DNA from 2 places in the Burkholderia sp. Bp8998 genome. Region 1 is predicted to be linked to the other one. Evidence: predicted binding sites of a transcription regulator. Region 1 holds the regulator's gene; the other holds the start of a gene.
What was found. The regulator FliA, encoded in region 1, starts transcription of late flagellar genes. The targets are predictions, from matches to a motif close to CTAAAGTTTNNNNNNNNNNNGCCGNTA.

Region 1 (3,401 bases):
TCGGCGTCGAGGTGCTTCGCGATCGACTTGTACAGCGCGACTTCTTCCTCGTTGGTCGGCTTCGCGATCACCGAACGGTCCTTCTCGGCCTTCGAGCCGAGGATCAGCAGCAGCGTTGCGTCGCCGCCGTCGTCCAGGATCATGTTCGCGAATTCGCCGTTCGGCCATTCGAAGATGCGGTGCGAGAACTCCCAGTATTCGTCGAGCGACTCGCCCTTGAACGCGAACACCGGCGTGCCGGCTTCGACGATCGCGGCAGCGGCGTGGTCCTGCGTCGAGAAGATGTTGCACGACGCCCAGCGAACATCGGCGCCGAGCGCCTTCAGCGTCTCGATCAGCACGCCGGTCTGGATCGTCATGTGCAGCGAACCCGCGATGCGCGCGCCCTTCAGCGGCTGCTGCGCCTTGTATTCGTCGCGGATCTGCACGAGGCCCGGCATTTCGGTCTCGGCGATGTTCAGTTCCTTGCGGCCCCAGCCGGCAAGCGCCATGTCGGCGACGATGTAATCCTTGGAAGCCTGGGAATCAATAATGGCGTTCATCACGCCCTCCTTTCTAAAAAAGTTCTAGAAATTGGTGACGTGAGCGCCGTTCAGGAAGCGGGGCCGGCGCGAATCTCGCCGCACGGCTGCTTGGTGAAGCTTTCCGAGCCTGGCGGACGCAGGATGGTCCGTCGCAACGCTCCTCGGAAAACGGGAGGGATTGTAGCAAATCGGCGCGGGAAATGCGCGCCGCGTCGGCGCGCGTGGCCGCAATGAAAGGGTCAGTTCTCCGCGCCGACCCACGCCTGTTCGCGCAATCGCGCGCGCAGGCGCGCGACGGCCTGGCTGTGCAGCTGGCACACGCGCGACTCGCTGACCTCGAGCACCGCGCCGATCTCGCGCAGGTTCAGCCCGCGCTCGTAGTACAGCGACATCAGCAGCTTTTCGCGCTCGGGCAGCCGGTCGATCGCGTCGACGAGCGCCTCGCGCAGGTGGTCGTCCAGCAGCGACGACAGCGGATCGGCGTGATCGACGCGATAGCGGTCGAGGAACGGCTCGTCGTCGGCCGCGCGGTCGAAATCCTCGTAGTAGATGAGCTGGCTGCCGTGCAGATCCTGCAGCATCCCCTGGTATTCGTCGAGCGGCATCTTCAGGTGCTGCGCGATCTCGGTCTCGTTCGCCGAGCGGCCGAGCTGCTGCTCGACCTGGTGCACCGCGTACTCGACCTCGCGCGACGTCTTGCGCAGGCTGCGCGGCAGCCAGTCGTTGCTGCGCAGCTCGTCGAGCATCGCACCGCGGATGCGCTGGGTCGCGTAGGTCTCGAACTGCGCGCCCTGGTCTTCCTTGTAGCGGCCGGCCGCGTCCATCAGGCCGATCATGCCGGCCTGGATCAGGTCGTCGAGATCGACGCTCGCCGGCATCTTCGCGACGAGCTGCAGCCCCAGGCGCCGCACGAGCGGCGCGTATTGCGCGAGCACGTCGGCCTGGGTCATCTTTCCTTGAGCGTTGTACATCATGGCTCTCTCCTTCCGGTGGCGCTCACGCGGCGTGCGCCGCACCCGCCTCGTACGACGGCTTGCCGCCCGCATGCACGGCGCGGCCGGCGCCCAGCCCGGGGCGCATCGGCCAGTACAGCAGGTCGGCGGCAATCTGCCGGTAATCGCGCGCGGCAGCCGACGACGGGAACGCGTCGACCGCGGTACGCATCAGGTCGCGCGCATGCTCGACGAGCGGATCGGCGCTCACGCAGCCGGCGTCGGCGATCGACACCGTCAGGTAGCGGCTCGCGACGCCCGCGAGGTTGTCGAATGCGGTCCTGGCGTCGGCGTGGCTGCCGACGTGATTGGTCAGCACGCGGAACTGCGCGACCGCGTGCGCGAAATGCAGGCGCTTCATGCACGCATACGCCTCGGTGATCGCCTGCGCGGCGACCCGCGTGACGATCAGCACGTCGTGCGCCTCGCGCGCGAGCGCGGAGAACGCACCGTCGGCACCGAGCTGCGCATCGACCAGCACGATGTCGGCCTGGCCGTCGATGAAGTCGCTCAGTTGCGTGTCGCTGTAGCCGTCGCGGGCCAGCCGCGCGGCCGCGCACAGCCCGAACCCGGCGGCGACGCGCGTGCGCTCGCCGTCGCGCAGCCAGGCGCCCGCGAGCGTCGCCGCGGCCGAATCCACGTCGGCGCGCTCGTCGACGACGAGCACGTCCTTGCCGAGCGCGGCCAGCGCGGCCGCGACGTTCACGACGGTAGACGTGCAGCCGACACTCGCCGGCCCGCCCGTCACCGCGACGATGCGCGACGCGCGTCCGGCCAGCAGGCGCCGCAGCCCCTCGGCCTGGTCGATGATCCGTTTATCCAAATCGCACCTCGTGCAGCTCGGCGGTGGAACGTGCGGTCAATGCGGAAAGCAGCGTCGGCATGTCCTCGTCCTGCGGCACGAACGGCGAGCCGTCGCGCGGCACGCAGAACGCGCTTTTCAGCAGGAATTTGGTCGACGCGACGTACAGGTTCTCCGGCACCTTCTGGCCGGTCGACACGTAGTGGACCGGCAGCTTGTAGCGGATCACCGTGTCGAGCACGCCGCCGAGGTGGGTCGCCTCGTCGAGCTTGGTCAGGATGCAGCCGGCGAGATCCGGGGTCGGCCCGTGCGAATGCTCGCCCGCGCCGCGGTACGCCTGGACGACCTCGTTGAGCGTGTCGCCGTGGCTCGTCGCGTTGAGCAGCAACAGGCGCTGCACCGGCGCGTTCGCGCCGTGCAGCATCGCGATCTGGTCCGACAGCGCGCGGTCGCGCTGGCTCATGCCGATCGTGTCGATCAGCACGATGTGCTTGTTGCGCAGCTCGGACAGCGCGAGCTCGAGATCGCCCGCATCCTTCACCGCGTGCACCGGCACGCCGAGGATCTTGCCGAAGATGCGCAGCTGCTCGTGGCCGCCGATCCGGTAACTGTCGGTGGTCAGCAGCGCGACCTTGCTCGCGCCGAAGCGCATCACGCAGCGCGCGGCAAGCTTCGCGGTGGTGGTCGTCTTGCCGACGCCGGTCGGCCCCATCAGCGCGAACACGCCGCCGCGCTCCATCAGCGCGTCCTCGCTCTCGAGCACCGGCAGGTTCGCAGCGAGCACCGACTGCGCCCATTCGGCGGCCTGCTCGAAGGTCTGCGCACCGTCGCCGCTCGGCAGGTTGTCGACCAGCATGCGCACCAGCTGCGCGGAGAAGCCGGCCGAGAACAGGTGCTTGGTCAGCGCGCCGTGCACCGGGCTGCGGCGCTGGCGATCGTGCCACATCAGGCTGTCGAACTGCTCTTCCATCATCCCGCGCATCGCGCCGAGCTCGTGCATCACCGTGTCGTTGACGATGCTCTCGATGCGCGCCTTCACCGCGTCGGCCACCGCGGCGGCCGCGTCGGCAGATGGGCGCGTGC
Region 2 (3,401 bases), on a different contig from region 1:
CGGCATGTCGGGCACGCCGGACGACACCATCCGCGTGATCGCCTGCACCTGGCCCTCGTCGAGCACGCGGCCCGGGTAGAGGTCGACGAATACCGACGCGCTCGGCGCTTCCTTGTCGCGCACGAACACCGACGGCTTCGGGATCGCGAGATGCACGCGCGCGCCGCGCACCGCGTTGATCGATTCGATCGTGCGCTGCAGCTCGCCTTCGAGCGCGCGCTGGTAGTTCACCTGCTCGGCGAACTGGCTGATGCCGAATTTCTGGCTGTCCATCAGCTCGAAGCCGACCGAGCCGCCCTTGGGCAGGCCCATCGCGGCGAGCTTCAGGCGTGTTTCGTGCACCTGGTTCGACGGCACGAGGATCGCGCCGCCGGCATCGGCGAACTTGTAGGGAACGTTTGCCTGCTGGAGCGCGGTGATGATCGCGCCGCCGTCGCGGTCCGACAGGTTGCTGTACAGCACGCGATAGTCGGGCGCGCGGCTCCACAGCACGAGCGCGGTGATCGCGGCGATGGCGAACGCGACGGCGATCACGAACGGCAGCTTCGGGTTGCCCTTCATCCGCGAGATGCCGGAGATGCGTTCCGCGAAGCCGCCGAAGCCGAAGTCCGCGCCGGCGCCGCCTGCTCCCGGCAACGCGGCGGCCGCGGCGGCGCCTGGCACCGGGCTGGCGAGGCCCGTGCGGGCGTCGGGGTTGATCAGCGAGTTGGCCTGCGAATCCATGCGTGGAGTTTCTCCGGAGCGGGACGACTGAGCCGCTCGGACGAGCGGACGGACAATGACACGATGCGATTATCGGGACCCGGGCACGACTCCGATCGACCGAAAAGAGCGGGGTTTCCCCCGTACTTTCGCGGCTTTGGCGCGCGCCGCGCTGCTATCCTTTTTCGCGATCCGGCATGGTGCGCGTCGTGCGGTGCCGTCGGAAACGCCCGGTGCGCCCGGGTCTTTTCTCTTATATGTCTGGGGACAGCATGGCTGCCAACGTCAGCGGAATCGGTTCGGTGTTGCAACAGATGCAGGCGATGGCCGCGCAGGCGAGCGGCGGCGTCGCCAGCCCCGCGGCGGCGCTCGCCGGCTCGGGTGCCGCGACGGCCGGCACGTTCGCGAGCGCGATGAAGGCGTCGCTCGACAAGATCAGCGGCGACCAGCAGCACGCGCTCGGCGAGGCGCACGCGTTCGAGGTCGGCGCGGCGAACGTGTCGCTGAACGACGTGATGGTCGACATGCAGAAGGCCAACATCGGTTTCCAGTTCGGTCTCCAGGTCCGCAACAAGCTCGTGAGCGCGTACAACGACATCATGCAGATGTCGGTGTGATGGGACGGCCACCCGGCGACGGGCATCCGGGGACGGCCATCCGGGGACGGCCATCCGGGAGCGGCCGGCCCGGCGGTCCGTGCGCCTAAAGCTTTTCAATTCCCTTCCGATAACTCTGGAACAAGGCCGCGCCGTGCATCGCAGGGCGGCGGCCGCTGCATAGCCACCGCATCACAAGGAGAAGCGCATGTTTTCCCCAGGACACGCTGGAGCCAGTGCGTACGCGCGTGTCGGCGTCGAGACGGGGGTGATGGGCGCCTCCCCGCACCGGCTGATCGCGATGCTGTACCAGGGCGCGCGACAGGCCATCGCGCTCGCGCGCATGCATTTGCAGCAGGGCAACGTGCCCGCACGCGGCGAAGCGATCGGCAAGGCGATCGGGATCGTCGAGAGCGGCCTGCAGGCGTCGCTGAACCGCGACGCGGGCGGCCAGATCGCCGGGCGCCTCGACGCGCTGTACGCGTATATCGGCCGGCGCCTGCTGGAAGCCAACCTGCATGCGAGCGACGCGATGCTGGTCGAGGTCGACGGGCTGCTCGCGACGCTCGAGGAAGCGTGGACGGGCATCGCCCCGGAAGTCGCGCGCATGGCCGCACAACAGGCGGTGGGCGCGGCGCGATGAATCTCAAGGCCGAATACTTCGCTCGCTACGAGGCGCTCGCGGCCGTGTCGGGCCGCATGCTGTCCGCGGCGCGCGGCGCGGACTGGCGCGCGCTGCCGGAGTTGCAGGCCGAATTCCTGAGGCTCGTCGACGGGTTGAAGGAGGCCGATCCGGGCGTCGCGTTCGACGAAGCGGACCTCGGCCGCAAGCTTGCGCTGATCCGCCGCATCCTCGCCGACGACGCCGCGATCCGCGATCTCGCGAGCCCGGAGGTCGCGCGGCTGTCCGCGCTGTTCGAGGCGCGGCGCTCGACCAAGGTATTGACCGATCTCTACCGCGCTCGCGGGTAGTGCCCGTTCGCCGGGGCGGCGGTTGCCGCGTGCCCGGCTTCGCAACGATGTGGCTGAGGTGAGCAGGCTCCGATCATGACCGGTATCGACTCCGTTGCGGCCGCCCTGCTGGCGAGCCGCCTCGACAGCCTGCTGACCGGCACCGTGGCGGCGCCCGCCGGCGGTGGCGCGACCGCGCAGGTCGGCACGCCGGGCATGGGCGCTTCGTCGCCGTCTTCGACAGGGGCCACGCCGGCCGCGCCGCCGGCGTCCGCGCAGACTGCGCTGTCCGATGTCGCGCTCGTGCTCGACGCGATCTCGCGCTCGGGCGGTGTCGCGACCCCGGCGATCGCCGGGCGCACGCCGCTGCTGGCCGATCCTTCCGTGCTGCTGAGCGCCGCGGCGGCCGCGCCGCCGGACGGACAGCCGTCGACGGAGCCGGCGTCCTCCGCGTCTTCGTCGGTAGCTTCTTCCGCTGCGTCGGCCGCATCGGGAGCGTCAGCCGCGTCGGCGGTGCGCGATGCGGCGAGCACGCCGCCCGTCGCGGCGCTGCGTGCGGCGCTTGCGCAGGCCGTGAGCGAAAGCGGCCTCTTTTACGAATCCCATCTCGCGCAGTGGCTGGCCGGCCAGCGCCCGCTCGCCGCGCTGATGCGCGAACCGCAGGCGCGCCTCATGACCGCGCCGGTGCAGCCCGCCCCGGATGCCGCGCAGCACGACGCGCCCGACGTGCTCGACGAACTGCTCGCGCGGCGTCTGCCGTTGCCGACGGCGGCGCCGCGATCCGCCACGCAGCCGGGTGCGCCCGCGCCGGGCGGTGCGGGGCCGCACGAACTCGCGCAGAGCGCGGCGGTGACGACCCGGCAGTCTGCCGCGTCGAGCACGGCCGCGACGACCGGCCCGCTCGGCGACCACCCCGACACGCGCTGGACGCCCGCGCGCGCCGAACTGGCCGCCGCGTCGGCCGATCCGCAGACGCAGGCACAGGTTCCGGTGCATCCGGGCGCCGTGCCGATCGTCCGGCAGCAGCTCGATGCACTCGCGACCGACCAGTTCCGCTGGGCCGGCGAGGCGTGGCCCGGCGCGAGGCTCGACTGGACGATCGAGCCCGACGACCCGGGCGGCCACGCGTCGCGCAGCGGCGACGACACGGGG

Region 2: fliS (flagellar export chaperone FliS) is a predicted target of FliA. The motif match lies at 1,405-1,431, and genes of this name have one in related genera.

Annotation. Positions count from the first base shown of each region.
Region 1 covers NZ_QTQF01000019.1:86,899-90,299, reverse strand. Annotated here, with positions in the region: gene ahcY (adenosylhomocysteinase) at 1-542, opposite strand, end outside; S-adenosyl-L-homocysteine riboswitch at 577-693, opposite strand; gene DIE06_RS19875 (RNA polymerase sigma factor FliA) at 764-1,498, opposite strand; gene DIE06_RS19870 (MinD/ParA family protein) at 1,521-2,339, opposite strand; gene flhF (flagellar biosynthesis protein FlhF) at 2,332-3,401, opposite strand, start outside.
Region 2 covers NZ_QTQF01000008.1:126,076-129,476, forward strand. Annotated here, with positions in the region: gene fliF (flagellar basal-body MS-ring/collar protein FliF) at 1-723, opposite strand, end outside; gene fliE (flagellar hook-basal body complex protein FliE) at 975-1,319, shown strand; gene fliS (flagellar export chaperone FliS) at 1,507-1,941, shown strand; gene DIE06_RS11480 (flagellar protein FliT) at 1,938-2,270, shown strand; gene DIE06_RS11485 (flagellar hook-length control protein FliK) at 2,346-3,401, shown strand, end outside.